Regions from separate parts of the Bradyrhizobium sp. USDA 3650 genome, predicted to be linked through region 1. Evidence: predicted binding sites of a transcription regulator. Region 1 holds the regulator's gene; the other holds the start of a gene.
The links. Region 1 encodes HrcA, which represses chaperone genes, less so after heat shock. Its sites were predicted from a motif close to GTTAGCACTCNCNNNNNGNGAGTGCTAAC; they were not measured.

Region 1 (15,983 bases):
CGGCGAGCGTGTCCTGCACGCGGTTACCGGAATCGAACATCACCAGCGTCGCATCGATGCGCGCAAGCTCGGCCAGGCGCGACTTCCGCGCGGCTGATTTGGAAGGCAGAAAGCCTTCGAAGAAGAAGCGGTCGGTTGGCAGCGCTGCGACCGACAGCGCCGCCAGCACCGAGGACGGGCCGGGCAGCGCGTAGACGGCGTGGCCGGCGGCGCAGACTTCGCGCACCAGCTTGTAGCCGGGGTCCGAGATCAGCGGCGTGCCGGCGTCCGACACCAGCGCGATCGAGCCGCCCTGCGAAAGCCGCTCCAGGATCTTCGGACGGGCCGCTTCAGCGTTGTGCTCGTGATACTGCTTGAGCTGCGCGGAGATGTCGTAGCGCTCGGTCAGACGCCGCGTGATGCGGGTGTCCTCGCAGGCGATGACATCGACCCCGGCGAGGGTCTGCAGCGCCCGCAGCGTGATGTCGCCGAGATTGCCGATGGGGGTCGCGACCAAATGCAGGCCATGCGCGGCCTTCGGCGCGACAAGCCGATGGGCGTCGATGGAGAAACCGCGCGAGGCGGGCTCCGTCGTCTCGGGTGTATTTATCGGGGACGGCTTTACGCGCATAATCAGACGAACTTAGGCATGATCCCCGGGACTGGGAACCGGTCCCCGGAAAAAGATCGTGCCTGGGCGAGGCAAGGGGCGAGGAAGGACTGGAATGTGATCCATTCGGCATCACATTCCCCAGGGAATGAAGCGTCAGCGCCATATTCGCGGCGGAAACGCCGCCTTGATGCTGGGTGACGGACGGCGGGCAGCTAGCCAGAACTTGAGAGGAAGCCGCGTTAAGCGGGCATTATCCTTTTGTTTGAGTTAACTATTTGCCGACAATATGCCTGAATCCATGGCCGGTGTCGTGGAAAGAATGTCGTGACCGGCTGGCGACGGTCGGTCAGAAGAGAAAACTGTCATGACGGGCCCACGTGATCCCAGATCCTCCTTTTCGGAGGAGTCTCCCGTTCAGGGATCCCTGATGTCAGGGGCAACCCGGCGAAGCGCGCTCGGCCTGTTGCTCGGCACGCCGCTGCTGTCGGCCTGCGCCGGCGTGCAGCAGAGCCTGAGCCAGTTCTCCAATCCGTTCAGCAGTTCCTCTCCGCCTCCGGCCCAGCCGGCCGGCCCGCCGCAGCAGGCGACGACTGCCGGCACCGGCGGGGTGAAGGTCGCCGTGATCCTGCCGCTTTCGGCATCCGGCAATGCCGGCCTCGCCGCGCAGTCGATGCGCAATGCCGCCGAGATGGCGCTGGCCGAGTTCCAGAATCCCAACATCCAGCTCCTGATCAAGGACGACAATGGCAGCCCGCAGGGCGCGCAGGCGAGTGCGCAGCAGGCGGTCGACGAGGGCGCCGAGATCATCCTGGGGCCGCTGTTCGCGCAGTCGGTGCCTGCGGTGGCGCAAATCGCGCGCACGCGTGGCATCCCGGTGATGGCGTTCTCGACCGATTCCAGCATCGCCGGCCGCGGTGTCTATCTGCTGAGCTTCCTGCCGGAGTCCGACGTCAACCGCATCGTCGAATATTCCGGCAGCATCGGAAAGCGCTCCGTCGCCGTTCTGGTGCCGGACAATGCTTATGGCAACGTGGTCGAGGCCGCGGTGAAGGCGGCGGTGCCGCGCCGCGGCGGGCGCATCGTCGCGTTCGAGAAATACGGCGCCGACCGCGCCACGCCGGCCCGGACCGTGGCGCAGCAGCTTGGCAGCGCCGATGCGCTGTTCATCGCCGATGATGGCGATGCCGTCGTCTCGGTCGCCGATGCGATGAGCGCGGCGGGGGCGAATCTACGCAATATCCAGCTGCTCGGCACCGGCCTGTGGGACAGTCCGCGCGTCTATGCCAGCCCAAGCTTGCAAGGTGGCCTCTACGCCGCGCCCGATCCGGCCGGCTTCCGCGCCTTCTCCGGCCGCTATCGCACCAAATATGGCGCGGAGCCAGTGCGCACCGCAACGCTCGCCTATGACGCGGTTGCCCTCGTCGCCGCGCTGGCGCGAACGCAAGGCACCACCCGCTTCTCGCCGGACGTGCTCACCAATCCTTCCGGATTCGCCGGCATCGACGGCCTGTTCCGCTTCCGCGCCGACGGCACCAACGAGCGGGGCCTCGCGGTGATGAAGGTGACGACGGGCGGCGGTGTTGCGGTGGCGGGCTCGCCGAAGAGTTTTGGGGCGTAGCTGTTTCCTCGACGTCGTCCTGGCGAAAGCCAGGACCCATAACCACAGGACGCGGTTTTGCGAAGACTCGTGGTTGTCAGCTTTACGCTGCAACTGCTCTTTGGGGTAATGGGTCCTGGCTTTCGCCAGGACGACGATGGAGAGACCTTACGCCGCCAGATCCGCGACCACCGCATCGAGCACCGGAAAACCGCTGCTGGTCACGCGCAGCCGCCCCGTTGCATCCACCGTGATCGCGCCTTCTTCGCGCAGCAGCGTGATGCGCTTGGGATCGAGCGAGCGGCCGGAGAGCGCTTTGTAACGCTCGGGGTCGATGCCTTCGGCCAAACGTAGTCCCATCAGCAAAAATTCGTCGGCGCGTTCTTCGCTGTTGAGGAGATCGTCGGTGACGACGCCGTGGCCGTTGGTCTCGACCCGCATCAGCCAGGCTTCGGGGCGCTTCTCGGTGGCGGTCGCGTGCCTGATACCGTCGATGTCGAGCCGGCCATGGGCACCGGGGCCGATGCCGGCATATTCCTCGCCGCGCCAGTAGACCAGATTGTGCCGGCACTCGGCGCCGCGCCGCGCGTGATTGGAAATCTCGTAGGCGGGCAGGCCGAGCCTGTCGCAGGTCTCCTGCGTGACGTCGTAAAGCGCGCGTGCGACCGCTTCATCCGGCGTTTTCAGCTTGCCGGCCTGATACAGGCCGAAGAACGGCGTGCCTTCTTCGATCGTCAATTGATAAAGCGACAGATGCTCGGCCGCCTCGCCGATCGCGAGACGCAATTCATCAGCCCACATCGCCGGCGTCTGGTCGGGACGGGCGTAGATCAGGTCGAACGAATAACGGTCGAACGAGCGGCGCGCGATGGCGACCGCGTCGAGGGCCTCGCGCGCGCTGTGCATGCGGCCGAGCGCTTTCAGCGAGGCATCGTCGAGCGCTTGCACGCCGAGCGAGACGCGATTGACGCCGGCGGCGCGATAGCCCGCGAAGCGCGTAGCCTCGACGCTGGTCGGGTTTGCCTCCAGCGTGACTTCAACGTCTTTCGCCACAATCCAGTGCTTGCCGATGGCATCGAGCACAGCGCCGACGGTTGCAGGCTGCATGAGCGAGGGTGTGCCGCCGCCGAGAAAGATCGAGGTGACTTCGCGGCCGGGTGCGCGCTCGGCGGTCGCAGCGATCTCGCGCGCGAAAGCCGACGCAAAGCGCGCCTCGTCGATCGCGGCGTGGCGGACATGGCTGTTGAAGTCGCAATAGGGGCACTTCGACAGGCAGAACGGCCAGTGCACGTAGACGCCGAAGGCTTCGGATTCTTGTGTTGACGCGTTTTCCTGGCGCGAACCGGTATCCACTTCGCTCGAAAACGCTCTAGCGCGGCTCAAGGCAGATCTCCGCCAGTTTCACGAAGGCGCGGGCACGGTGCGACAGGCCGAGACCGAGCGGCGGCAGCCCGTGCTTCTCGATGCTCTCCATCTCGCCGAAGGTGCGGCTGTGGCCGTCGGGCAAAAACATCGGGTCGTAGCCGAAGCCGGCGGTGCCGCGCGGCGGCCACACCAGCGTGCCGTCCACGCGCGCCTCGACCTCTTCGCGATGGTCGTCGGGCCATGCAACGCAGAGCGCGGAAACGAAATGCGCCTTGCGCTTGGCGGGCGTGGTCGCGCCACGCTCCTGCAACAGCCGTTCGATCTGCGCCATTGCCGCGGCAAAATCCTTGTTCGGGCCGGCCCAGCGCGCCGAGTAGATGCCGGGCGCGCCGTCGAGCGCGTCGACCACGATGCCGGAATCATCGGCGAAAGACGGCAGCTTCGTCGCCTGCGCTGCCGCGATCGCCTTGATCGCGCGGCGTTGCTGCGGAAATCGTTTCCGGTCTCTTCCGGCTCCGGAAGGCCTAATTCGCCGGCCGACACCGCCTCGATGCCGTAAGGCGCGAGCAGCTCCTTCATCTCGGCGAGCTTGCCGGGATTATGGGTCGCGATGACCAGCTTTCCGGTGATTCGGCGATGCATCGGCCTATTGACTACGCTACCGCCAGTTTCTGCAAGTCCACGAGACGCGCGACGCCCTTGCGCGCCAGCGCCATCAACGCCAGGAACTCGGCTTCCGTGAACGGTTCGCGTTCCGCGGTGCCCTGGACTTCGATGATGCGGCCATCGCCCGTCATGACGAAATTGGCGTCGGTATCGGCTTCGGAGTCCTCGGCATAGTCGAGGTCGAGCACGGGCGTGCCCTTGTAGATGCCGCAGGAGATCGCGGCGACGTTGTCGCGCAACACGTTGGCTTTGACCATGTTGCGCGCCTTCATCCAGGTGATGCAATCGGCGAGGGCGACCCAGGCACCGGTGATCGAGGCCGTGCGGGTGCCGCCGTCGGCCTGGAGCACGTCGCAATCGACCGTGATCTGGCGCTCACCGAGCGCTTCGAGATTGATGATGGTGCGAAGCGAGCGGCCGATCAGGCGCTGGATTTCGACGGTGCGGCCGCTCTGCTTTCCGGCGGAGGCCTCGCGGCGGGTGCGTTCCGACGTCGCGCGCGGCAGCATGCCGTATTCGGCGGTGACCCAGCCGCGGCCCTGGCCCTTGAGCCATGGCGGCAGGCGGTCTTCCAGCGTGGCGGTGACCAGCACGTGGGTGTCGCCGAATTTCACCAGGCACGAGCCTTCCGCATATTTGACCACGCCGCGCTCCAGCGTCACGGGGCGCAATTCGTCGGGCGCACGGCGGCTTGGCCGCATGGGAATCCTCCAAAACTCTCGGAAAAGGGCTGTTGGCGGTGCTTGTAGGGGGGGTAAGGGTGGGCGGCAAGGGGGAAGATCGAGGCCTTATTCACCCCCGATTTTCAATCCGCGAACGCCACGCTTGTCAGAAGCCCCAGGGATAGACAAATTACCTGTATCTGAGAGGAGTTACGGTCTGTGGCCCATCACGATCCGATCCATCTGATCGCGCCGCGCGCGGGCCTTGCCCAGCTCAACGAGCGTTCCCGCGACATCTTTCGTCAAATCGTCGAAAGCTATCTCGCGACCGGGGAGCCGGTGGGCTCGCGCAATATTTCGCGCCTGATCGCCATGCCGCTGTCGCCCGCTTCAGTCCGCAACGTCATGGCCGACCTGGAACAGCTCGGCCTGATCTACGCCCCGCACACCTCCGCCGGCCGGCTGCCGACGGAACTCGGCCTGCGCTTCTTCGTGGATGCCCTGATGCAGGTCGGCGACCTCAATGACAGTGAACGGCAGGCGATCCAGAGCCAGTTGACCTCCGTGGGCCACGCGCAATCGGTCGAGGCTGCGCTCGAGGAAGCATTGACGCGGCTTTCCGGCCTGACCCGTGCGGCCGCCGTCGTGCTGACGCCGAAATCCAATGCGCGGCTGAAACATATCGAATTCGTCCGCTTGGAACCGGAAAAGGCGTTGGTGATCCTGGTCGGCGAGGACGGGCAGGTCGAAAACCGCGTCTTGACGCTGCCGCCGGGAGTTCCATCCTCGGCGTTGACCGAAGCCGGCAACTTCCTCAATGCCCGGATCCGGGGCCGGACCCTGGCCGAGGCGCGGCTGGAGCTCGAGACCGCACTCGGAGAGGCGCGCACCGAGCTCGATCAGCTGACGCACAAGGTGATCTCGGCCGGTATCGCCAGCTGGTCCGGCGGTGAGAACGAGGACCGGCAGCTCATCGTCCGCGGCCACGCCAATCTGCTCGAGGATTTGCATGCGCTGGAGGATCTCGAGCGCGTTCGCCTGCTGTTCGACGACCTCGAGACCAAGCGCGGCGTGATCGACCTGCTCGGGCGGGCCGAGACCGCGGAAGGCGTGCGGATCTTCATCGGCAGTGAGAACAAGCTGTTCTCGCTGTCGGGCTCGTCCACCATCATCTCGCCCTATCGGGACGCTGCCGGCCATATCGTCGGCGTTTTGGGCGTGATCGGGCCGACGCGACTGAATTATGCCCGCGTGATCCCGACCGTGGACTACGCTGCCCGCATCGTCAGCCGGCTCCTGGGGGGCTGACCGGCGTCTCCCCCGATCACGGGCGCTTGATTTTCGGTGCCCGAAGCACGATATCCGGGCCAGAAACCCCTGAGATGAATGCGAAAAGAGAGCCGATGACCGATCGAGACCGGCAACCCGAAGACACGAGTGCTGCGGCCGGCGAGCCCGTGGTGTCAAAACCCTACATCATGCCCGACGATCCCGAGCCCGGCTCGGTCGAGCTCCTGCAGAAGGAAGTCGCCGAGGCGCGCGACCGCATGCTGCGGACGCTGGCCGAGATGGAGAATTTGCGCAAGCGCACCGCCAAGGAGGTCGCTGACGCCAAGCTCTACGGCGTCACGGGCTTTGCCCGCGACGTGCTCGACATCGCCGACAACCTCCAGCGCGCGCTCGATGCCGTTCCGGCCGAGGCCCGTGCGGCGGCCGATGCAGGCCTCGCTTCGCTGATCGAGGGCGTCGAGCTGACCGAGCGCTCGCTGCTCAGCGCGCTGGAAAAACACGGCGTGAAGAAGTTCGATCCCCTGGGCCAGAAGTTCGACCCGAACTTCCAGCAGGCGATGTTCGAGGTGCCTGATGCATCGGTGCCCGCGGGCACCGTCGTGCAGGTCATGCAGGCCGGTTACACCATCGGCGAGCGCGTGCTGCGTCCCGCCTTGGTCGGTGTCGCCAAGGGCGGCGCCAAGGCCGCGCCCGCCAACAGCAACGAGCCGAACGGCGCGGCGAACTAGTTGATCCTCATGGTGAGGAGGCGCGTCAGCGCCGTCTCGAACCATGCGGGCCGAACTGCTGCAGCGGGGCCTTCATCCTTCGAGACGCGCGCGAAAATGCGCGCTCCTCAGGATGAGGGTCTTGCAGTTTTTTGACCGGGCCTACGCGCTCGCCGCGATATCCGCGGACTGGATCCGCTTCACGCCGGCCTTGGCCATATCGGCCCAGGCTTTTGCGAGCGAACCCTGATTGTCGATGCCGCGGCAGGCGTCTTCCACCACATAGACCTCGAAGCCCGCCTTGCGCGCGTCGAGCGCGGTCCATGCGACGCAAAAATCCGTCGCCAGCCCGACTACGAAGACGCGCTTGATCTTGCGCCCCTTCAGATAGCCGGCAAGGCCGGTCGAGGTCTTGCCATCGGCTTCGAGGAAGGCCGAATAGCTGTCGACGTCCTTGTGAAACCCCTTGCGGATGATGAGCTCGGCGTGCGGGATCGCAAGGTCTTTCGACAGCGCGGCGCCGTCGGTGCCCTGCACGCAATGGTCGGGCCACAGCACCTGCTTGCCGTAGGGAAGATCGACGGTCTCGAACGGCTTCTTGCCGGCGTGGACCGATGCGAAGGAAACATGGCCTTGCGTGTGCCAGTCTTGCGTCATCACCACGTTCGAAAACGCTTTCGAGATCTTGTTGATGACGGGCACCACTCGCTCGCCTTCCTTCACGGCAAGGCTGCCGCCGGGAAGGAAGCAATTCTGCACGTCGATCACGAGCAGCGCGGATGCATCGTCCGGCTTGATCGATGTGGCCGCCAGAATCGCGGTTGGCGCGAGCGCCACGAGCGCGCTCGTCCCGAGCGCCGCCAAGACTTGTCGCCGATCCAGCATCATTCGCCTCCCTCCAGGATGAACTCAACGGAAGGGGAGCCTAGTTCCGTTCGTATACGAACAGAAGCCCGAAAATGCAGCCGGCTTTGGTGAGTGGTTGGGCTGCTGACCGGATACCTTCGTCGGGACGACGATGAGTGTCGGGTTAGCCTTTCGGCTGGATGCCGTCGCGGACTGCGCGGAAGCGGGTGAAGGCGGCCGGCCATTGCTCGCGCGGGGCGCTGGCGATGATGCGCAGCGAGGCGCCGCCGCTGCTGAAGCGGATCCACTGCACCACGGTCACCGGCGTCTTGTCCTTGCCGCTGACGCCGTCGATCCGGGTCTCGAAACCCTGCTGGCCGCTGATGCGGATCGGCTCGGACATGGTGACGCGGGACTCGCGCACGCCGGGAATCTGGAGCGCCGCCTCCTGGGCGAAGCGGGCGCGGTCGTCGGCGGCTTGCGGGGTGGCGCCAATCACGCCGAGGATGATGAACGGCTTCGATTCATAGCCGGAGCTCTCGTCGCCGTCGGCCAAGATGATGCTCGAGCCCGGCGCCAGCGTGCGAACGTCCTTGAAGTCTGCGAGATCGGTGATCTTGAACGGCATCAGCGCGATCTGCTCTTCGGCCGAGACCTGCTTGCGGGTGACGACGCTCGCGAACATCTGCCGCACCGCCTCGTCGGTGTAGATCTTGACCGCATTCTCCGGAATCTGCACCGCGACATAGCCGGAGAAGCCGGCCCCCGGCACGATCATCGAATAGCGCCGAACCGGGGTCTCGCCGGCCTTGCCGCTCTCGGTCGTGAAATAGGCAAGACCCGCGGGCGTCTCGATCTTGTCCTGCTTGACGCCGTTGGCTCCGGCCGTATTGGAGTTGAAGGCGCTCACCACCTCGCCATAGGCCGCCGGCGGCAGCTCTGTGATCAGCACCTTGACGCTGCCGTCCTCGCTCTCGAAGCCGGGAAAGGTCTTGGCCGTGTTGAGACCGACCAATGGCACCATGCCGAGGCGCAAGCCGGGTGGGAAAACGGCGTCGGCAGCCAGAGCCGGAAGCGCAGAGGCAACGAGGAGGGCGAGCGCAGCAAGGGGGCGGATCAGCTTCATGGGCACTCTGATTGGTTCACATTGAGGCCGTTCGATGGTGGCCAGCCGGCCCCTTTTGTCGCGCGAGGCAGCCCGATGACGAGCCCGGCCGGCTGCCCGCCTTTTAGCGGGTTTGGACTTGCCGCAACAGGGCGGGGCGGAATGCGGTAGCCGATGTCGGCCGATCGCGGCACCTGTTAATAATTCCTCACCCGCAAGGGCGGTGCAGCCCGGATATGTTCTTCCAAAACCCAATGTTTTCACGGCCGAAACTTGCGTTCGGTCCTTGCGGGCACCTCCCCCCCTCCTATATGACCCCCAACCATCGCAATATCGCGAATGTTTGATCTTAGGGGGTTTCGGTTCGGGTGCCTTCTGGGCCCAGCCAGCCTGCCGCAAAAACAAGGATACAGGACCATGGGAAAGGTCATCGGGATCGACCTCGGCACCACGAATTCGTGCGTCGCCGTAATGGATGGCAAGAACGCCAAAGTCATCGAGAATTCCGAAGGCATGCGCACGACGCCTTCGATCGTCGCCGTGACGGACGACGGTGAGCGCCTCGTCGGCCAGCCGGCCAAGCGTCAGGCCGTCACCAATCCCGAGCGCACGTTCTTCGCAGTGAAGCGCCTGATCGGCCGCCGCTACGACGACCCGATGGTCGAGAAGGACAAGAAGCTCGTTCCGTACAAGATCGTGAAGGCTTCCAACGGCGACGCCTGGGTCGAGGCCGACGGCCAGACCTACTCGCCCTCGCAGGTCTCGGCGTTCATCTTGCAGAAGATGAAGGAGACCGCGGAAGCCCATCTGGGCCAGAAGGTCGACCAGGCCGTCATCACCGTGCCCGCCTACTTCAACGACGCCCAGCGCCAGGCGACCAAGGACGCCGGCAAGATCGCGGGCCTTGAAGTGCTGCGCATCATCAACGAGCCGACCGCGGCCGCGCTCGCCTATGGCCTCGACAAGACCAAGACCGGCACGATCGCCGTGTACGATCTCGGCGGCGGCACGTTCGATATCTCGATTCTCGAAATCGGCGACGGCGTGTTCGAGGTGAAGTCGACCAACGGCGACACCTTCCTCGGCGGCGAAGACTTCGACATGCGCCTGGTCGGCTATCTGGCCGACGAATTCCAGAAGGAGCAGGGCATCAACCTGCGCAACGACAAGCTTGCGTTGCAGCGCCTGAAGGAAGCTGCTGAAAAGGCCAAGATCGAGCTGTCGTCGACGACGCAGACCGAGATCAACCTGCCCTTCATCACCGCGGACCAGACCGGCCCGAAGCATCTGACGATGAAGCTCACCCGCGCCAAGTTCGAGGCGCTGGTCGATGACCTCGTCCAGAAGACCGTCGAGCCCTGCCGCAAGGCGCTGAAGGATGCCGGCCTCACCGCCGCCGAGATTGGCGAAGTGGTGCTGGTCGGCGGCATGTCGCGCATGCCGAAGGTCCAGGAAGTCGTGAAGCAGCTGTTCGGCAAGGAGCCGCACAAGGGCGTCAACCCGGACGAAGTCGTGGCGATCGGCGCCGCGATCCAGGCCGGCGTGCTTCAGGGCGACGTCAAGGACGTGCTGCTGCTCGACGTGACCCCGCTGTCGCTGGGCATCGAGACGCTGGGCGGCGTGTTCACCCGCATCATCGACCGCAACACCACGATCCCGACCAAGAAGAGCCAGGTGTTCTCGACCGCCGAGGACAGCCAGAACGCGGTCACCATCCGCGTCTTCCAGGGCGAGCGTGAAATGGCGGCCGACAACAAGATGCTCGGTCAGTTCGACCTGATGGGCATTCCGCCGGCCCCGCGCGGCATGCCGCAGATCGAGGTGACCTTCGACATCGACGCCAACGGCATCGTCAACGTCTCGGCCAAGGATAAGGCCACGTCCAAGGAGCAGCAGATCCGCATCCAGGCCTCCGGCGGTTTGTCGGAAGCCGACATCGAGAAGATGGTCAAGGACGCCGAGGCCAATGCCGAGGCGGACAAGAAGCGCCGCGAGGCCGTGACTGCCAAGAACGACGCGGATGGTCTGGTGCATTCGACCGAGAAGGCACTGGCCGAGCACGGTTCGAAGGTCGCAGAGACCGAGCGCCGCGCGATCGAGGATGCGGTCAGCGACCTCAAGGAAGCGCTGAAGGGCGACGATGCCGAAGCCATCAAGGCCAAGACCCAAACGCTGGCCCAGGCGTCGATGAAGCTCGGCGAGGCCATGTACAAGCAGCAGGCCGAGGCCGACGCCAAGAAGGATGCGGCCAAGGACGACGTCGTCGACGCGGAGTTCACCGAAGTCGACGACGACAAGAACAACAAGAAGTCCGCCTGAACCCCGCGAGGGTGATGATGCGGACGGCTTGGACCCCACACGCGCCAACGGCCTCCTCCCTCGCGGGGGAGGCCATCGTGTCGGGCTCGACGGGGCAAGGCCTTGCTAAAATCGGCCCCGTTACGATCGATCAATTCCCAGCCGTTATTCTGAATGCTGCCGTGCAATCCTCTGCCGCGAGGCGGAAGGCTGCCTATATCGTTGCATGGCGACGTTGCTTCGCTCCGACTTGAATCGCGATCGGATAGACTGAGCTCATCATGTCCACGTCCACCAAGCGCTGCTACTACGAAACCCTCGAAGTCGAACGCGATGCCGACGATTCCGTCCTGAAATCGTCGTTCCGCAAGCTGGCGATGAAGTTTCACCCCGACCGCAATCCCGGGGACGACACCAGCGAAGTCAAATTCAAGGAAATCAACGAGGCCTACGAGGTCCTGAAAGACAAGGACAAGCGCGCCGCCTATGACCGTTACGGCCATGCCGCCTTCGAGCAGGGCGGCGGCGGTGGCGGCCCCGGTTTCGGCGCGGGCTTCGCCTCCTCTTTTTCCGACATTTTCGAAGATCTGTTCGGCATGGCCGGACAGCGCGGCGGCCGTGGCGGCCGCGAGCGCGGCGCCGATCTGCGCTACAACATGGAAATCACGCTCGAGGAAGCTTTTGGCGGCAAGACCGCGCAGATCGAGATCCCGGTCTCGGTCACCTGCGAAGCCTGCTCGGGCATCGGGGCCAAGGCCGGCACCAAGCCGAAGACCTGCTCGACCTGCGGCGGCGCCGGACGCGTACGGCAGTCGCAGGGCTTCTTCACGCTGGAGCGGACCTGTCCCGGCTGCCAGGGGCGCGGCCAGATGATCGAGGACGCCTGCCCGTCCTGCTCGGGTCAGGGGCGTGTCACCCGCGAGCGGAATCTGTCGGTCAACATTCCCCCTGGAGTCGAGGACGGCACCAGGATCAGGCTCGCCGGCGAGGGCGAGGCCGGGGTCCGCGGCGGCCCGCCCGGCGACCTCTACATCTTCCTGTCGCTGGCCCAGCACCAGTTCTTCCAGCGCGACGGCGCCGATCTGCATTGTCGTGTGCCGATCTCGATGGTGACGGCGGCGCTTGGCGGCGAATTCGAGGTGCCGACCATCGAGAAGGGCAAGACCAAGGTGAAGGTCCCCGCAGGGACGCAGTCCAGCCGCCGATTCCGCATCGCATCAAAAGGCATGCCGGTGCTGCGCTCGCGCCAGATGGGCGACATGTATGTTCAGGTCGTGGTCGAGACCCCGCAAAATCTCACCAAGAAACAGCAGGAATTGCTGGCCGAGTTCGAAAAACTCTCCTCCGGCAACACCCAGCCGGAATCCGAGGGTTTCTTCACCAAGGTCAAGGATTTCTTCGGTAATCGGGCAAGTTGACGCGTCTTGACCGTGCCGCCTTCGGCCTATACGTCTTTATGACCATTTTCTGACACGCCGCGGTCACGCGGTCCCGGCCGGTCCCGACATGCCATTGCCATCGTCCGCGCGTGCGTTGAAGAAGCCCCGTCTCGATGACGAGGTGCGTTTTCTCCGGTCATGGATCGAAAAGCCCCTCCACATGGGCGCGGTGATGCCGTCGGGCAAGCTGCTGGCCCGGACCATGGCCCATTACGTCGACGTCAATTCGGACGCACCGGTGGTCGAGCTCGGGCCCGGCACCGGCGCCATCACCTCGGCCTTGGTCGAGCGCGGCGTCGACCAGAAGCGTCTCGTCCTCGTCGAGTACAATCCTGGCTTCTGCGCCCTGCTGCGCGACCGCTATCCGCAGGCCAAGGTGGTGCAGGGCGATGCCTATCGCCTGCGCGACACGCTGTGGAACGTGCTGAGCGCGCCGGCCTCCGCGGTCGTCTCCGGCCTGCCGCTGGTCACAAAACCGATGCTGACGCGGCTGCGGCTCATCCGCGACGCCTTCACGGCCCTGGCGCCCGGTGCGCCCTTCGTCCAGTTCACCTATGCGGTGGTGCCGCCGATTCCGAAATCGCTGCCCGGCGTGTCCACAGAGGCCTCGGAACGGATCTGGATGAACCTTCCGCCGGCCCGCGTCTGGGTGTATCGCAAGGACTAAATCCGCCGGCATTCCTGTTTGCGTGGCGGGCTCGTTTCGCCGAACGCATGGAAGCGGATGTCCGCACCGAAAATCCTGATCATTCCCGGCTCACTGCGCACCGGCTCGCACAATGCGAAGCTGGCAGCGATCGCCGCCTATGCATTCGACCAGGCCGGCGTCGACGTCACCCGCATCTCGCTCGCCGATTTTCCGCTGCCGATCTATGACGGCGACCTGCAGGCCAAGTCGGGTGTGCCCAAGCACGCGATCAATCTCAAGCGCATGATCGGCGCGCATCATGGCGTGCTGATCGTCTCGCCCGAATACAATGCCTCGGTGCCGCCGCTGCTGAAGAACGCGATCGACTGGGTCAGTCGCGTGCATGAGCTGCACGAGCCGCGTGGCGAAGTGTTCCGCAACCGCGTCTTCGCGCTCGCCGGCGCCTCGCAGAGCCGGCTTGGCGCGGCTCGCGCGCTGCAGGCGTTGCGGCTGATCCTGACCTCCTGCCACGCCAATGTGATTGCCAACCAGCTGACGCTCGCCTTTGCCGACCAGGCCTATGACGATATGGACAGGCTGAAGCACGAGGGCGATATCGCCGCGTTGAAGGAACTGGTGCGGCAGTTGATCGATTTTTCCCAACGCATGATGTGAGGTGACATGACGCCAGCCGAGATTGCCCCGAAAGACCGCTTGATCGTCGCGCTCGATCTGCCCGGCGTTGATGCCGCGGAAGCGATGGTCAACCGGCTCGGCGACAGCGTCACCTTCTACAAGATCGGTTATCGGCTGGCTTATGCCGGCGGCTTGCCGCTGGTCGGCAAGCTCGCCGACAAGGGCAAGAAGGTCTTTCTCGATCTCAAGCTGCACGACATCGGCAACACCGTGGCGCAAGGCGTCGACAGCATCACCAGGCTCGGCGCGACCTTCCTCACGGTGCACGCTTATCCGCAGACCATGAAGGGTGCCGTCGAAGGTCGCGGCAGCTCGAACCTGAAGATCCTCGCCGTCACTGTTCTGACGTCCTACAACGAGGACGATCTGCACGCGGCAGGCTTCCGGCTCGGCGTCTCCGAGCTCGTCGAAGCGCGCGCGCAGCAGGCGCAGGTGCTCGGCATCGACGGGCTGGTATCGTCGCCGGAGGAAGTCGGAGCCTTGCGCAAGATCGTCGGCCACCAGATGAGCCTCGTCACCCCCGGCATCCGGCCGGCGGGCGCGGCGAGCGGCGACCAGAAGCGCATCATGACGCCGGGCCGCGCGATTGCGGCCGGCGCGGATTATCTCGTCGTGGGGCGGCCGGTGGTCGAAGCCACGGACCCCAAGGCGATCGCGGAGGCCATTCAGGCGGAGATCGCGCAAGCGCTTGGCTAATCAACAACACAGGGAGAAGAACAATGGCAAAAGGCTACTGGATCGGACGCGTCGACGTGAGCAGTGACGAGGGCTACAAGCCCTATGCCGTCGCCAATGGTCCGATCTTCAAGAAATGGGGCGGCCGCTTCGTCGTCCGCGCCGGCAAGTTCACCACCGTCGAAGGTGCCAGCCGCACCCGCAACGTCGTGATCGAATTCCCGGACTACGAGACCGCGATCGCCTGCTACAACTCGCCGGAATACCAGGCCAACATCAAGGTGCGCCAGCCGCACTCCGTCGCCGACCTCATTATCATCGAGGGCTATGACGGCCCGCAGCCGTCAGACGGCTGAGGCGCGCTCAGCTCCGTCATGGCCGGGCCTGACCCGGCCATCCACGTCTTCACGCTCATATGCGTGGCCGTTCGTGGATGCCCGAGACAAGCCCGGGCATGACGGTGGCGTTTGCCCCACGGTTGCCGGAACTGCCTCCCCCCGCTACAACGACCGTGAGAGGATCGCACCATGTCCGACATGCGCTTGATTGTTGCTGGAGCCGGCGGCCGGATGGGCCGGGCGCTGACGCGGGCGATTGCCGAAAGCAAAGGCGCGGTGCTGGCCGGCGCGCTGGAGGCGCCGGGCTCGGAGCTGCTCGGCAAGGACGCCGGCGTGCTCGCAGGCCTGCCGGCCAACGGCATCAAACTCTCCGGCGATCTCTGGGCGTTGTCGAAGGATGCCGACGGCATTCTGGATTTCACGGTGCCGGCGGCGACGCTCGCCAATGTCGCGATCGCCGCCGAACGCGGCCTCGTGCACGTGGTCGGCACGACCGGGCTGTCGGGCTCCGACAACGCCGTGATCAAGAGTGTCACCAACCGCGCGGTCGTGGTGCAGTCCGGCAATATGAGCCTGGGTGTCAATCTGCTCGCCGCCGTGGTCAAGCGCGTCGCCAAGGCGCTCGACGAGAGCTTCGACATCGAGATCGTCGAAACCCATCACCGCATGAAGATCGACGCGCCTTCGGGCACGGCACTGATGCTGGGCCAGGCGGCAGCGAGCGGCCGCGGCATCGCGCTCGACGAGCATGCGGATCGCGGCCGCGACGGCATCACCGGCGCGCGCAAGCCCGGCGACATCGGCTTTGCGTCGTTGCGCGGCGGCACCGCGGCCGGCGATCACAGCGTGAGCTTCCTCGGCGCGTTCGAGCGGCTGACGCTGTCGCATCACGCGGAGGATCGCATGCTGTTCGCCCACGGCGCACTGAAGGCGGCGCTCTGGGCGCATGGCAAGAAGCCGGGGCACTACTCCATGGCTGACGTGCTCGGCCTGTCTGACATCTGAACGAAGCATGATCCGGAAAGTGTGAAGCGGTTTTCCGACAAGATCATGCTTAGACAACGAACGAAACGGAAAGC
Region 2 (15,983 bases), 1.1 Mb from region 1:
CCGGGCCGTCCGGTGCACTTTGGAGTGCAAATAATGTGGTCGAGAAGACACACAGGCTGACAACCTTTCGTGGAATCGTCTGAACGCCCAAAAAGTCGGCAGATGCCCGCGTTTTTTGCTTCACGGTTTACGCCACTCCATCCAGATTGTCGCAGTTACGAAATTTGCAATCAGGTCGTGCGTTCCGGGGGCTTCCGGGATCCGGCTGGGGTCATAGAACTGGTGATGGGGATCGAAATGAAAAAAGTGGCTTTGTTGGCAACGGCGCTGGCAATGGTGACGGGCTCGGCTTTCGCGGCAGACATGGCGGTGAAGGCTAAGAAGGCCCCGGTGGTTGCTTTCGATCCCTGGGATATCGCCTTCGGCGGCGCCATCATGAGCGACTACATCTTCCGCGGTGTCACGCAGTCGAACCACAAAGCGTCGGTCGCGGCCTATTTCGAGCCGCGCTACAACGTCAACAAGGACCTCCAGCTCTACGTCGGCGTGTCCGCCGAGAGCATCTCCTTCGCCAATCGCGCCGCTGCTGAAGTCGACATCTACGGCGGTATCCGCCCGACCTTCGGCGCCTTCGCGTTCGACATCGGTGTCTGGGGCTACCTGTATCCGGGCGGCAGCTGCGCCGACAACGTGCTCACCGGCGGCATTCCCGGCGGCAACGTCTGCGGCGTCAGCACGACCACGATCTTCCTCGCCGACGGCAACGTCATGAAGAAGGACGTCAGCTTCGTCGAAGTTTACGGCAAGGTGAACTACACCATCAACGACAGCTTCACGGTCGGCGCGACCGAGTACTACTCGCCGAACTTCCTGAACTCGGGTGCCTGGGGCAACTACGCTTCGTTGACCGCCAAGTACACGGCGCCCAGCACGGCCTTCGGTCCCTCCGGCATGGGCATGTACGTGTCGGGTGAGTTCGGCCGGCAGTGGTTCGGTACTTCGGACGCCTTCTACGGCACCGGCGTCGGCACCGTTTTCGCCAACGGCATCCCCTACAAGGACTACAACACCTGGAACATCGGCATCGGCTTCACCTACAAGGTGTTCACGCTGGACCTGCGTTACTCCGACACCGACCTGAACAAGGGTGATTGCAACGCCTTCACCAGCGCCTTCAACGCCACCGGCACCACCAACGTCACCGCGATCAATCCGGGCGGCGCTGGCTCCAACTGGTGCGGCGCGGCCGGCATTGCCAAGCTGTCGTTCGACCTGACGGCGATGAGCAACCTGAAGTAAGCTTCTTCACGAAGCGACTTGATGAGGGCGGCAGGGCAACCTGCCGCCCTTTTGCTTTGGGCGCGTGGGGCGCAGGCCGGGGGGCTGCATCGTTCGAGACGCCTCCGGTGGCTCCTCACCATGAGGGGGCACGGATTTCACCGCGCGGACAGACCTCATCCTGAGGGCCCGCCAAAGGCGGGCGTCTCGAAGGATGGCCGCAACGAAGGGCCATAGCCTCAGGGAATGGTCGAGCCGCCTCAGCGTGCCGCGCTCGGCTCCTTCTCGACCGGCACACCACCGTCACCGAGGACGTGGATCGCGCCCTGCTTCACCATCGTCACCTTGCGGGTGTGGAAGGCTTCCAGCGTCGAGCGGTGACCGATCGAGACGAGGGTGGCCTGTGGTAGCCTCTCCGCCAGCAACCGGTACAGGCGGGCCTCGGACGGCTCGTCCAGCGAGGCCGTGGCCTCGTCCAGGAACAGATAGTCCGGCGCGTGCAGCAGCGCGCGGGCGAGCCCGAGGCGCTGCTGCTCGCCCAGCGACAGCATCCGGTTCCAATGACCGTCCTCCTCAAGCCGCTCGGCGAGGTCGGGCAGCCCGACCGCAATCAGCGCGTCCCTGACGCGTGAGGTTTCGAACGCGCCCGGCGCGGCCGGGTAGACCACCGCGTCGCGCAGCACGCCGACCGGGAAATAGGGGCGCTGGGGCAGCATCATCAGCTTCGCCTTTTCCGGCACGAAGATGCTGCCGGTGCCGAACGGCCAGATGCCGGCGATGGCCCGGAACAGCGTCGACTTGCCGGAGCCCGACGGTCCGGTCACCAGCACGCGCTCCGGCGTCTGGACGGAGAAGGCGTCGGCGGCGACCAGCGGCGTGCCGCTCGGCAGGTTCACGCAGAGCTGTTCGAGAGAGATATTGCGATGGCCGCCGGCAGCCTTGAGGGCAATCGCAGGCTCGTGCGGCGGCAGGTGCGCGGCCGCGTCGACCGACATTTCGAAGCCGTCGAGGCGGGCGACGATCGAGCGCCATTCCGCCAGCGATCGGTACGCCGTGACGAAGAACGACAACGCGCCCTGTACGCTCGAGAAGGCGGACGCGGTCTGCATCATGTCGCCAAGCTGGATCTTCTTGGCGAAGAAGGCCGGCGCCACCAGCACGTAGGGAAAGATCACGGCGGCCTGCTGATAGCTCGCGGTGAACGCGGTGAGGCGCTTGGTGCGGCTCATGATGGCGTACCAATTGCCGATCACGAAGCCGAAGCGCTCCAGCAGCCGGCCGCGCTCGGCGCCTTCGCCCTTGAGCAGCGCGATCTGCTCGGAATTTTCGCGGACACGGACGAGATTGAAGCGGAAGTCGGCTTCATAGCGCTGCTGCTCGAAATTGAGATTGACCAGCGGGGCGCCGATCCAGTGCGTCAGCGCCGTGCCGAAGATCGCGTAGACGAGCGCGCCCCAGCACAGATAGCCGGGGATCATGAGATCGGTGCCGAACAGGTGCAACGGCGCGGCGTTGGAAAGCCCCCAGAGGATGATCACGAAGGAGAACAGCGTCACGATCGACGAGAGCAGGCCGAGCCCGATGGTCAGGGTCTGCTCGACGAAGTTCTTGACGTCCTCGGTGATGCGTTGGTCCGGGTTGTCGGCCGCATCGCCCTTGAGCTGCATGCGGTAGTGGGTGGCGCCTTGCAGCCATTCGCCCAGATAGTGCCGGGTCAGCCATTGCCGCCAGCGGATCTGAAGCCACTGATTCAGGTATAGCTTGTAGACCGCCAGCGCGATGAAGGCGGAGGCGAGGCCGATGAAGATCCAGATCTCCCTGACGAAACTATCCCAGTCGCTTGCCTGCAGTGAGCTGTAGAACCGGTTCTGCCATTGATTGACCAGGACGTCGATCGCGACCAGCGCCAGCTCCATCGCGATGACGGCGGCGAGCAGGCCGCGGCCAGCCCATTTGTCCTCCGACCGGAAATACGGGGCGGCGATTCGCCAGACAATCGCGAGCGTGGCGCTGATGTTCTTCACAGAGCTCTGTCTCCTGAGGGGATGTGCACAACTGCCCGGGCCAAAGACCTGAGACGATGGCGGAAATCGGCGCGCTTAGACTAAAGTCGCAAGTCCTGCAATTTGCGTTGGCTTGTCGCAGCTTGCAACCCTAGCATGGGGCTCATCGGCGCGGGGTGGGGGCCTCCGGGATTTCGCGAGCTTGTGAGCGGACGGGAACCGCTGCATTCGCGAGGAATTCGCGTCCAGCTCGGGGGTTATCGCTTCAGCGTCAAGCAGGATCGGCTGTCCACGCGGGCCGCCTGCAGCACACATGCGTGGGGGAGGAAGATCATGTGGAATCAAGTTTATGACCCGTTGCACAGCCCCGTGCTGTCGACGATCGCGGCGGCAGTCCCTGTCGTCACATTGCTGGTCCTGATCGCGAGCGGCCGCGTCCAGGCTCATATCGCGGCGGTCATCGCCGTGATCGTGGCAAATTTGATCACGATCTTCGTCTTCACCATGCCGGCGAACATGTCGATCCGTGCCTCGGTGCTGGGCATCGTCACCGGCTTCTTCCCGATCGGCTGGATCGTTCTCAACGTCATCTTCCTCTACCAGGTAACGGTCACCACCGGACGCTTCGAATTGCTCAAGCGCGCGGTCGGCGGCGTCACCGAGGACCGGCGGCTGCAATTGCTGCTGATCGCGTTCTCGTTCGGTGCCTTCTTCGAAGGCGCTTCGGGCTTCGGCACGCCGGTCGCGATCACGGGCGCCGTCCTGATCGGCCTCGGCTTCTCGCCGCTTGCAGCAAGCGGCCTGTCGCTGATCGCCAACACCGCGCCGGTCGCCTATGGGGCGCTGGGCACGCCGATCCAGGGCCTTGCCTCGGTCACCGGGCTTGATCCTTACATCCTCGGCGCGATGGTCGGCCGGCAATTGCCGTTCTTCTCGCTGATCGTGCCGTTCTGGGTAGTGTGGGCGTTCGCGGGCTGGAAGGGCATGAAGGATGTCTGGCCGGCGATCCTGGTCACCGGCGTGTCGTTCGCGGTCCCGCAATTCGTGATCTCGAACTTCATCAATCCCTGGATCGTCGACATCGGCGCATCGCTGATCTCGATGGGCGCGCTGATCCTGTTCCTGAAGGTCTGGCAGCCGAGGCAGCTCTGGCTGTCCCCGGCGCTGCGCGGCCGCGATGAATCGGCCGCCACCATGGCCGCGGCAAAACCGATGGACAAGACGCCGCTGACGCAGAGCGAGTTGTTCAGCGCGCTGCTGCCGTGGATCATCGTCTGCATCGTGATGCTGATCTGGGGCAATGGTGGGTTCAAGACCTGGGCGAACTCGATCTTCACCTGGAACTATCCCGTTCCCGAGCTGCATCAGATGATCAACAAGATGCCGCCGGTCGCGCCAGGACCGACGAAAGAGAGCGCGGTGTTCGGCTTCACCTATCTCTCGTTCACCGGCACCGGCATGCTGATTGCCGCGATCATCTCCGGCTTCCTGATGGGCGTCGGGCCCGGCAAGCTCTTGATCCAGTACGGCCGCACCATCCGGCTGTGCGCGATCTCGCTGATCACGATCTCGGCGATGCTCGCGATCGGCACGCTGACACGGCTCTCCGGCGTCGACGCGACGCTGGGCCTCGCCTTCGCCGCAACCGGCGTGCTCTATCCCTTCTTCGGCACGCTGCTCGGCTGGTTGGGCGTGGCGCTAACGGGATCGGATACCGCTTCCAACGTTCTGTTCGGAAATCTTCAGAAGATCACCTCCGAGCAACTCGGCCTGTCGCCGATCCTGATGGGCGCGGCGAACTCGTCCGGCGGCGTGATGGGCAAGATGATCGACGCGCAATCGATCGTGGTCGCGTCCACCGCGACCAACTGGTACGGCCATGAGGGCACGATCCTGCGCTTCGTGTTCTGGCACTCGATCGTGCTGGCCTGCCTCGTCGGTGTGCTCGTGACGTTGCAGGCCTATGTCTGGCCGTTCACGGCGATGGTGCTGAAGTAGCAGGCCACGCGCGGCTTCAAGCCAAATCCCCGCGAGGTTGGTCCTCGCGGGGATTTTTGCGTGGCGCATGGGCGAACCTTCTCAACGGCGCCGCCGTCTTATAGAAGGTGGCGCAAATCAGGTCGTTCGAGAGGTCTCATGGTTTCGTTCAGGCAGATGGTGTGTGCGGCAGTTGCGATGCTCGCGATGTCCACGCTCGCGCGTGCGGAGGACGGTTTTCCGTTCGGCACCGAGATGACGCTGGAGGCGCTGCCGCAGCCGGGCTCGAAGCGGATTCCGAACATCGAGATCGGCGACAATGGTGAGGTCGTGCTGGAGCTCTGGTGCAAGGGCGGCAAGGGCCAGTTCTCGGTCGCCGGCAACACCGTAATCTTCGTCCCCGGCCAGATCCAGGACCGCTCCTGCCCGCCGGCGCGGGCCCAGGCCGACGACGATCTCGTTGCAGCGCTGGGCAGCGTCGAGACCTGGAAGCGCCAGGGCGACGTGCTGACGCTCGTCGGCCCCAAGCCGCTGCGTTTTCGCGTCAACGGCAATTAGCCACCGCTGTCATTCCCCGCGACCCGGCTACGCCAAGGCTTCGCCGGGGTTGAGGTCCAGGGGCGCCGAAGCTTTAGCGTAGGCGGCAAGCGGGGAATCCAGTACGCCGCGGCTTCTCGAGTCATCAAAACCGTCTCGGAGTACTGGATCGCCCGGTCAAGCCGGGCGATGATCGAGAGTTGATGTGCGGGCTACATCACTTCCACACCGACTTGTCGGCGTCCCAGCGCTGGCCCTTCAGCTCCCTGGCGAGCGCCTCGACCGAACCGTTGTCGTCGGGCTGATCGCCTTCCTCGTCGGCGGTCGCTTCGTCCGAGAGATTGAGCTTGGCGCCGCTGCTCTCGTCGGTGGTCGTGGTCGCGGGACTCCCGACCCAGAGCATGAGCTTGTCGGTCGTGCCGGGCTTGTCGGGCGAGACGAGAGCCGCAACCTCGATCGTGTCGGTGAGCTCGAGTGCGGGAAAGTCCTGGTTCGGGCGCTTGAACACCAGCTTGAGCTTGCCGGTCGCCGGGTTGAAGCTTTGCGAGACCGGCTTTGCCGCGAGCGTCCTGCTCAGCACGCCAGCCACCGCGGCCGCGAGCTTGTCGCGGTTGATCTTGTCGCCCTCGCGCCAGTCGGCGGCGGCAATGCGGATGGTGCGATCCATCTCGGTCATGCCCGCGGTCCAGCCCGCGGCGGTGACGCCGGGCATCGCCTTGAATTTTGCCAGCAGCGCGCCGGCGCGCTCCGGATCGACCGACATGTTGATGGTCTGCTCGCCCGCGCGTAGCGCGTCGCAGCCGACGGTGAGGCTCGCCAGCGTCACCTCGACGTCCTGGCCCTTCAGGCTCTTCAGGAACTCGGTCGCGGCATCCAGCTTGACCTTGACCGCGATCGCTTCCGGCGAGACGTCGGTGAAATCCTTCGGCTGCGGCGTGATGCCGTCGTCGGAGGTCTGGTTGTCGAGGAATTCCTTCTCGCTGAGATCGGAATTGTCGGGCGAGGTGACCTCGGTCACGGCTTGGCCAATGCTGATCTGGCCGCGGAATTCGAACGTGTCTCCGGCCTGCTTGCGCAGCAGCTTGACGGTGACCGGCGCCTTCGCGCCGAGGCTCTGCGTCGTACCCGTCAGGTTCTGGCCCGCGACCTGGAGATTGATGACGAAGCGGTCCTTGCGGTCGGAATTCTTCGCGACGGGATAACAGACGTCGAGCACGGCTGCGGTGACGGTCTTGCCTTGGCGTGTCTCCTTCAGGATCACGTCGGCGTTGCCGTCCATCAGCCCGTCGATCGAGGTGAAATAGCGCGTCTCGACGCCGCCCGGCGCCGTGGCCTTCGGCGCCAGCTTCATCTGGGCGGATGCGACCTCAGGCGAAACCGCAAGCAGAGCCGCCAGAACGGCCGTGGAGCAAAACACAAGCGCGCGCATCGACGAAATCCCCGAGGCAATGGGGCATGATCCGGAAAAATGTGAAGCGGTTTTCCGTTGAGATCAGGCCCAAACAATTCGAATCGGGCGTCACCGTAGTGGGTTTTGGCCGCCGGTTGAATTGGAAAGCACGGGCCATGATTGCCAAAAAAGAAGGCCGCCCGGAGGCGGCCTTCGCAACACTGTGGGCTAAGGATCGGCCTTAGAAGCCGCCCATGCCGCCACCGGCCGGCATGCCGGGCGCGGCGTCCTTCTTCGGCGACTCGGCAACCATGGCCTCGGTGGTCACCAGCAGGCCGGCGATCGAGGCGGCGTCCTGGAGCGCGGTGCGCACCACCTTGGCGGGGTCGATGATGCCCTTCTCGACCATGTCGACATACTCCTCGGTCTGGGCGTCGAAGCCGAAGGTCTCGGACTTGTTCTCCAGGATCTTGCCGACGACGATCGAGCCTTCCACGCCCGCGTTCTCGGAGATCTGGCGGATCGGGGCTTCCAGCGCCTTCAGCACGATGTTGATGCCGGCCTGGACGTCGGCGTTGGCGTTGGTGAGACGGCCGACCGCCTTCTTGGCGCGGAGCAGCGCGACACCGCCGCCGGGGACGATGCCTTCCTGCACCGCGGCGCGGGTGGCGTTGAGCGCATCCTCGACGCGGTCCTTCTTCTCCTTGACCTCGATCTCGGTGGCGCCGCCGACGCGGATCACCGCGACGCCGCCTGCGAGCTTGGCGAGGCGCTCCTGGAGCTTCTCACGGTCGTAATCCGAGGTGGTCTCCTCGATCTGGGCCTTGATCTGGCCGACGCGGGCCTCGATCTCCGGCTTCTTGCCGGCGCCCTTGACGATCGTGGTGTTCTCCTTGTCGATCACCACCTTGCCCGCGCGCCCAAGCATCTTCACCGTGACGTTCTCGAGCTTCATGCCGAGGTCTTCGGAGATCAGCTGGCCGCCGGTGAGGATCGCGAGGTCCTCGAGCATGGCCTTGCGGCGGTCGCCGAAGCCCGGCGCCTTGACGGCGGCGACCTTCAGGCCGCCACGGAGGCGGTTGACGACCAGGGTGGCCAGCGCCTCGCCCTCGACGTCCTCGGCGATGATGACGAGCGGCTTGCCCGACTGCACCACGGCTTCCAGCACCGGCAGCATGGCCTGCAGGCCGGACAGCTTCTTCTCGTGCAGGAGGATGTAGGCGTCCTCGAGCTCGGCGGTCATCTTCTCGGGGTTGGTGACGAAGTAGGGTGACAGATAGCCGCGGTCGAACTTCATGCCCTCGACGATGTCCACCTCGGTGTCGAGCGACTTGTTCTCCTCGACGGTGATGACGCCCTCGTTGCCGACCTTCTGCATCGCCTGCGCGATCATCTTGCCGATGGCGGCATCGCCGTTGGCCGAGATGGTGCCGACCTGGGCGACCTCGGAGGAGGCGGCGACCGGCTTGGCGCGCTTCTCGATGTCCTTGACGACGGCCGCGACAGCGATGTCGATGCCGCGCTTGAGGTCCATCGGATTCATGCCGGCGGCAACCGACTTGGCGCCTTCGCGCACGATGGACTGGGCCAGCACGGTCGCGGTGGTGGTGCCGTCGCCGGCGAGGTCGTTGGTCTTGGAGGCGACCTCACGGACCATCTGGGCGCCCATGTTCTCGAACTTGTCCTCGAGCTCGATCTCCTTGGCGACGGTGACGCCGTCCTTGGTGATGCGCGGCGCGCCGAACGACTTCTCGATGAGCACGTTGCGGCCTTTCGGGCCGAGCGTCACCTTGACGGCATTGGCGAGAATGTCGACGCCGCGCAGCATGCGATCGCGCGCGTCTCCGGAAAACTTGACGTCTTTGGCAGCCATGGTCTGCAATTCCTCTTGTTTCGTGATGTGTCTTGTTTATTGGGCCGCCTCATTCCGGGGTCCGCGATCGAACCCGGCGGAATGATGCATGCCCGGATCGAGTGACCCGGGCATGCATTCAGCGGCCGTTCAGGCGTTTGGCCTTAGGCCATCACGCCCATGATGTCCGACTCCTTCATGATCAGGAGCTCATCGTTGTCGATCTTGACCTCGGTGCCCGACCACTTGCCAAACAGCACACGGTCGCCGACCTTGAGGTCGATCGGGATCAGCTTGCCGGCCTCGTCGCGGCCACCGGGGCCGACGGCGACAACTTCGCCCTGGGACGGCTTTTCCTTGGCCGTGTCCGGAATGATGATGCCGCCCTTGGTCTTTGACTCGGCGTCGATACGTTTGACCACGACACGGTCATGCAGCGGACGAAATTTGGATTTAGTCATGACGTTTCCCTTTGGAGGCTCGTTTCGGAAGGAGTGAAAGTGGGCGGGCGGCGCTTCCGTCCACCCTTCCCGAGGATCGATCGGCGCGCGTTAGCAATCCATCTTTCAGAGTGCTAATGGTGCGTCCGGGAATATGGCTTGGCCGCGATCCTGTCAAGCAAAGGTGGTTAAGCGATTGGTGAGACGGATATAGGATGGTGACATTGGAAACTTGTTCGGGGCGCCGGCGTATTAAAGGACGTCATTGCTCCGGCAGCGGTTTTGCGCTTGGCTGCGGAAGGGGTGCGGCCATGGTTTTGTCCGGGGGAATGCCATGATCAGTTCAGCTCACGCGCGCACGGTCGCCAATCTGGCGGCGGCTTCTTGCCTGGCGCTGCTGCTTGGCGCCTGCGGCGGCGGCATGAGCCTGCCGTCCTTTTCTTCGTCCTCACCGCCCCCCGAGGCCGAGCCCGGCACCGGTCCGGAAATGCCCGCCTCGATCCGCGCCGACGAGATCGTCGGCCGCTGGGGCCTCGCCTCGTTCCAGAACCCGGCCGACCGCGCCCGCACCGAGGCTGCCGCCCGGGCCCAATGCAAAAATCCTTACGTGATCACCGCCGGCTCCTCCGGCGGCGTGATCATGCATCTGGCGGACCAGGCAACACCGCAGGAGCTGCGGCTGAAGGGTTCGCCCAGCGGCAAGAATTATATCGGGCCGGCGGGTCCGACGCCCGGCGAGCAGGACCGCGAGATCGTCTCCTTCGACGGCCGCGTCCTCATCACCCGCTTCATCGACAAGGACGCCGCCACCCGCTACGGCAACATGGTCTACGTCCGCTGCGCGCCGAGGGCGTGATCGGGGCGCCGGCCTAGCCACTCGTCATTGCGAGGAGCGAAGCGACGAAGCACTCCAGGCTGCCTCCGCGGACACAGTCTGGATTGCTTCGCTTCGCTCGCAATGACGTCCCAAACAAAAAAACGCCGGCTTGCGCCGGCGTTTTGTTTTTCCGTAGTGTCGCGTCCGCTCAGTCGAACAGCGCGTCGATGTCGTCCTGCGAGGCGTGGCCGACGTCGCCGGCGAGCTTCGGGCCGTTGAGAAGCTTGTCGTCATCGCTGCGGGTGTCGACCTGCGGCACGACGTGGGACTTGATCGCGTCGACGCCGCCCCAGATCTCCATCATGGAATTGATATGCTGCTCGATGAACTTCATCGTGCTCATGACCTTGCTGATGCGCTGGCCGGTCAGGTCCTGGAAGTTGCAGGCTTCGAAGATCGAGATGACGCGTTCCTGGATATCGTCGGCGAGCCGCTTCTGCTGATCGGCCGATTGCACCTTGGCCATCGCGCTGGCCGCCTGGTCGATCGACTCGGCGGCTTCGAGGATCTGCTGGGTCGCCTGTTCGGTGCCGCCGACGACCGCGCCGAGCTCGCCATTGACCTTGGCCATTTCGCCGCCGTCGAAGCTCTTGCCATGCAGTGTCGCGATCTCGCGCTTGGTGCGGTCGATGGCGTCGTGGATGAGGTCGAGCTCGACCTTCAGCTTCTCGCACTGCTCGATCTGCGCCCGGTAAGTATCGAGCATGGTGCGGGCTTCGGAGAGCTCGTGGGCGGTGGAGGCGTCGATCGCCGCCATGGCGGCGCTGCCGGACAAGGGCACGGTGCCCTTCGCCATCTGTGCACGGATCGCACGCAACTCGGCCATGATCTCGCTATGCATCGGCGCAGCCTCCTCAATCATTTCGGGGCTGGGCATCTCGCCGACAATAGCCTCCTCGACACGAAAACGTTTGCGGTGAATAGCCATCAAGAACTCCCCCCACCTCACTCACGCGTCTTTGTAGGCAGAAGCGATTTAACACGAAGTTCACAGCCGGAACTGTCGTCTCGGTTGTGCGCGACGGCTTGCAAACGGGCGATTAACCATGCGTGCACGGCGTTCATCGAAAATAAACGCTGATCGCCAAATTGCACCGCTGCCGACGACGTGGTGAATCGAAATGGCGTTTCCGTTTACCAAACAAAACGGCTTTTGCTTTTTATTGACCACGTCGCGGGTGCGGATCAGCCACCACCTCGCCACGACGCACATGATCTAGACGAAACAGTAGAGTACGTCGATGTTCAAGAAAATGTCTGTTGCGCTGCTTGGCAGCGCTTGCACCTTCATTGCCGGCGCCAACAGCGCCAGCGCCTTCGACAATAGCGTGCCGAACGATCCGCCCGCGGTGCTCTACCAGCCGCAAGTGCCGCCTGCGCCGGTGCGTGTCGCCTCCAATTCGAACATGGGCGGCGGCTTCATCGAGTTCATGTTCGGCGACGGGCCCGGTCGCGGTCCGGCCTACGCTCCGCAGCAGCCGATGTATCAGCAGCAGCCAGGTTATTATGACCAGCGCCGCCTGCCGCCGATGGGCGAACCGCAGATGCAGGGCGCAGGTCTCCAACAGGAGGCCGTCGATCCGCGGCAGCGTCAGTTCGACCCGAGATTCGAGAAACAACTCGTTGACTATAGCGGCAATGAAAGCGCCGGCACGATTGTGGTCGATACGCCCAACAAGTTTCTCTATCTCGTCGAGGGCAACGGTCGGGCGATGCGCTACGGCATCGGCGTCGGCCGCCCCGGCTTCACCTGGTCCGGCGTGAAGTCGATCACGGCGAAGCGCGAATGGCCGGCCTGGACCCCGCCGGCGGAAATGATCGCACGCCGTCCCGACCTGCCCCGGCACATGGAAGGCGGCCCGGAAAATCCGCTCGGCGCGCGCGCGATGTATCTCGGCTCGACGCTTTACCGTATCCACGGTTCGAACGAGCCCTGGACCATCGGCACCAACGTCTCCTCGGGCTGCATCCGCATGCGCAACGAAGACGTCATCGATCTCTACGGTCGCGTCAATGTCGGCACCAAGGTCGTCGTGATGTAGGCGCATAGCGCTCGGAACCAAAACGGCCGCCTCATCGGCGGCCGTTCTCGTTTGGAGCAAGGATAAAAAGCGTCAGGCGTAATCGCTGCCGCCATCATCTCCGCCGCCGAAATCGCTGTCGTCGGCGAGATCGACATTGCCGCCGTCATTATCGTTCTGATCGTTGTAATTCTGGTCGTCGTTCGAAGCGTGGTCGGCGAAGCCCTGCCGGGACGCATCACCGCGGTTCGAGCCGATGTCGTCGAGGCCGGCATCGCGCGCGAGCGAGCCGCCGGACTGATCGCTGCCGCTCCAGGGACTTCCACCGGCGCTGCGGTCGCCCAGGGCATTGGTGTCGCCGAAAGCCTGCTGATGCGATCCGCCCATCATGCCGCGGATGCTGGAGAGCAGCAGCGAGCCGCCAACGACGCCGGCCGCGGCTGCCGCCGCCGTGCCGAGGAACGAACCGCCGCCACCGCCGACCGGGGGCGCGCCATAGCCCTGGCCTGGACCCTGACCGTATGCCTGCCCATAAGGCGGCTGGCCGTAGCCCGGCTGGGTCTGCTGCATCGCCTGGCCACTGTTCCACACCGGCCGCGAGTCACGCGGCGGCACGTTCGGAACCGAGCCGCGCGACGGACCCCCGCCGAACAGCGTGTCGCGCATGGTGTCCAGGAAACCGCCGGACTGCGCCTGCTCGGGCGCCTGCCCCGCCTCCAGCTCCTGGATGCGGTTGTGGGCGCGCTTCAGCGCCTCGTCCTGCAACAGCGTGGTCTGCACCAGCGCATAGATCGCGCCGGGCGCCTTGCGCAGGCCGTCGGAGATTGCGGCGATCGCGTCGGGATCGCGCGGTGCATTTTCCAGTTTCGAAAGCCGGTCGAAAAGCTCGTCGACGAGCTGGCGTTCCTGCGGCGTCATGGTCAGTCTCCCTCGCGCAAAACAAGCGCGAGGCAGATGTAGGGTTCCATTGTGGCCCCAACAGTGCCGGCAGGATTAAATTTCGGTATGCGACAAGCTGTCTCGCGGGCCGCTTTCTCGCAAACTTTCACCGGTTCACTCCAGCGTGACGCCGCTGTCCGTCAGCAGGCGCGCGAAGGCATCGCCGGCGAGATAGGCGTGCTCGCGTTCGCGGACGTCCGTCATCGGGTCGAGCCCGGTGAGGATGTCGTCGACGAAGCCGGGATGACACATGATGAGGCCGCCATCCGGCAGGCCTTCGAGGAATTGCCGCATCAGCGCACCGAAATCGGCGGCTTGCGTGAAATCATAGGCGCCGGCGAAGCCGGGATTGAAGCTGAGGCCCGCGCTGCCGGCACGCCGGCGGAATTGCGCGCTGAGGATATCGAGCACCATGGCTTTCGGTGAGGCCAGCCGCTGCATCAGCGGCAGGTCGCGGCCGCCCTGGCGCACCCAGGCTTTGGGCGCGACTTCGGCGACGGCGTCGACAAAGCCGTCGCGCACCTGCGGATAGAGCTGCACATGCTGATGACCATCGACGAAGTCGGGCGCGCGTCCGAACGCTTTTGCGAAGGCTGCCAGCTGCGCCTTGACCTCGTTGCGAAAGAATTCGCGGTCGAGCCTTCGCGCAAGACCCGCGCGCAGCAGCTTCGGAAACGGGAGAAACATGTCGCCGTCGAGCGGGCGGAAATGCATGGTGAGCGGCCGGAACGGTGCCGACAATGTCACGTGCAATCCGATCGCGCAGCGCGGGCTCGCTTGCGCTGCCGTCTGGAGCGCCTCGATCTCGCTGCGCTCGACCGCAGGTCCCACCATCATCACCGACGTCGCGTTGAGACGGCCGCGTTCGATCAGGTCGCGGATGGCGCGATTGACGCCCGGGCTGATGCCGTAATCGTCGGCGCAGAGCCAGATCCGCCGCGGCGGCGCGGCCGCGCTCATTCGGCCGCCGTCCTCTTCGAGGCGTCGTCAGCCTTGTCGGTCTCGAAATGCTTTTCACTGTGCTCGGCGACGAAGTAGATCGGGCGCGCCTTCAGCTCGGAGAGGATCTTGCCGATATATTCGCCGACGATGCCGATCATGATGAGCTGCACGCCGCCGATCGTCATCAGGCCGATCACGAGTGAGGGATAGCCGGGCACCTGCTTGCCGGTGGTCAGGACCTCCCACAGGATCGACAGACCGAACAGGAACGCGCCGCCGGCGAGGATCACGCCGAGCAGACTGGCGAAGCGCAGAGGCGCCACCGAGAACGAGGTGACGCCTTCGATCGAAAGACCAAGCAGGCGCGCGGCGCTGAAGGTCGTCACGCCATGGGTGCGCGGCGCGGGCTCGTAATCGACGCGGATCTGGCGGAAGCCGATCCAGCTCGCAAGGCCCTTGAAGAAGCGGTTGCGCTCCGGCAATTGCCTCAGTGCTGCGACCGCGCGCGGCGACAGCAGGCGGAAGTCGCCGGCGTCTTCGGGAATCTTCTGGCGCGCGCCCCAATTGATCAGCGCATAGAAGCCCCGTCCGGCGAGCCGCCGCAGGAACGGTTCGTTGTCGCGATGCGCCTTGGCGGTATAGACGACGTCGTAGCCGTCCTCGATCCAGTGCCGCACCAGTCGCTCGACCAACGACGGCGGATGCTGGCCGTCGCCGTCCATGAACAGCACCGCGCCGAGCCGGGCATGGTCGAGGCCGGCCATCAGCGCGGCCTCCTTGCCGAAATTGCGCGACAGCGACACCACCTGGACGTCGACCGCGTCGGCCGGCAGCGAGCGGGCGATCGACAGCGTCGCGTCCGCGCTGCCGTCGTCGACATAGACGACCTCGCAAGCCAAGCGATAACGCTGCCGCAAGGTCTTTGCGAGATCGCAGATGCGCTGGTGCAGGGCGGCAAGGCCCGCCGCTTCGTTGTAGAGGGGGACGACAATCGACAGTCCCTTCGCGGCGGTGCTTGCCGCAATGGTCGTCATGCCGGAAACGTCAGAGCCCAGCGTCATCGATCAAGGTTCCAGAGGCGATCAGGTTTTCTTGCAAGGTCATCTCGACAGCATATGGTAGCTGCCGTTTGCTGTCGCTACGCTGAACGGAATTGCTCAACAAACTTTGGGCTCACTGCCGCAGGAACGCCTCGAGCCTGGCGAACAGCGGGTTGTCCCGGTCGAACACGTAATCCAGCGAAACCACCGAGACGGTCTCGGCGCCATGGGTGCGCAGGAAGCTCGCGAGTGCATAGAGCTGGCCCGGCGGGCAGTGCAGCGTGAGCATGCCCGACGAGGTCGGTCCGCCGAACGGGGCTTCGACGCCGAAGCGCTCGTGGGCCTCGGTGAGCATGGCCGCGTCGCACTGGCGGAAGCGGGTGCGGACTTCTCGGTATTTGTTGGCCCGCGCCCGCGCCGCGATGTGATCGAGGATGATTCGCGCGGTCTCCCGCGCCTGCGGCGACCAATCGGCGTCTCTCGAGGCGACCAGATTGGCCTGGCTGCGCAGGATCACGCCGTCGTCGAGCACCCGCAATCCGTTGGCGGCGAGGGTCGCTCCGGTCGTGGTGATGTCGACGATCAACTCGGCGCTTCCGGCGGCCGGCGCGCCTTCGGTCGCGCCCGTGCTTTCAACGATGCGGTAATCGGTGATGCCCTGGCTCTGGAAGAAGGCGCGGGTGAGGTTGATGAACTTGGTCGCGACCCGCATCCGCATATGATGCTGCTCGCGGAAGCCGGTGGTGA

Region 2: a site for HrcA is predicted at 9,528-9,556, ahead of ACVIN2_RS25690 (co-chaperone GroES). Genes of this name have one in related genera too.

Annotation. Positions count from the first base shown of each region.
Region 1 is NZ_JBSRZG010000001.1:4,419,332-4,435,314, forward strand. Features, by position in the region: gene rsmI (16S rRNA (cytidine(1402)-2'-O)-methyltransferase) at 1-610, opposite strand, end outside; gene ACVIN2_RS20635 (penicillin-binding protein activator) at 957-2,210, shown strand; gene hemW (radical SAM family heme chaperone HemW) at 2,358-3,542, opposite strand; partial or broken gene rdgB (RdgB/HAM1 family non-canonical purine NTP pyrophosphatase) at 3,559-4,196, opposite strand; gene rph (ribonuclease PH) at 4,208-4,921, opposite strand; gene hrcA (heat-inducible transcriptional repressor HrcA) at 5,102-6,190, shown strand; gene grpE (nucleotide exchange factor GrpE) at 6,286-6,900, shown strand; gene pncA (bifunctional nicotinamidase/pyrazinamidase) at 7,042-7,764, opposite strand; gene ACVIN2_RS20670 (hypothetical protein) at 7,910-8,851, opposite strand; gene dnaK (molecular chaperone DnaK) at 9,248-11,149, shown strand; gene dnaJ (molecular chaperone DnaJ) at 11,410-12,546, shown strand; gene ACVIN2_RS20685 (class I SAM-dependent methyltransferase) at 12,635-13,234, shown strand; gene ACVIN2_RS20690 (NADPH-dependent FMN reductase) at 13,292-13,870, shown strand; gene pyrF (orotidine-5'-phosphate decarboxylase) at 13,877-14,587, shown strand; gene ACVIN2_RS20700 (DUF1330 domain-containing protein) at 14,611-14,922, shown strand; gene dapB (4-hydroxy-tetrahydrodipicolinate reductase) at 15,094-15,909, shown strand.
Region 2 is NZ_JBSRZG010000001.1:5,478,584-5,494,566, forward strand. Features, by position in the region: gene ACVIN2_RS25655 (TorF family putative porin) at 238-1,239, shown strand; gene ACVIN2_RS25660 (ABC transporter ATP-binding protein/permease) at 1,479-3,242, opposite strand; gene ACVIN2_RS25665 (L-lactate permease) at 3,555-5,219, shown strand; gene ACVIN2_RS25670 (META domain-containing protein) at 5,358-5,756, shown strand; gene ACVIN2_RS25675 (hypothetical protein) at 5,953-7,164, opposite strand; gene ACVIN2_RS25680 (hypothetical protein) at 7,191-7,370, shown strand; gene groL (chaperonin GroEL) at 7,367-8,998, opposite strand; gene ACVIN2_RS25690 (co-chaperone GroES) at 9,142-9,438, opposite strand; gene ACVIN2_RS25695 (hypothetical protein) at 9,752-10,273, shown strand; gene ACVIN2_RS25700 (protein phosphatase CheZ) at 10,443-11,222, opposite strand; gene ACVIN2_RS25705 (L,D-transpeptidase) at 11,536-12,336, shown strand; gene ACVIN2_RS25710 (DUF2076 domain-containing protein) at 12,409-13,233, opposite strand; gene ACVIN2_RS25715 (ChbG/HpnK family deacetylase) at 13,369-14,214, opposite strand; gene ACVIN2_RS25720 (glycosyltransferase family 2 protein) at 14,211-15,257, opposite strand; gene hisG (ATP phosphoribosyltransferase) at 15,370-15,983, opposite strand, start outside.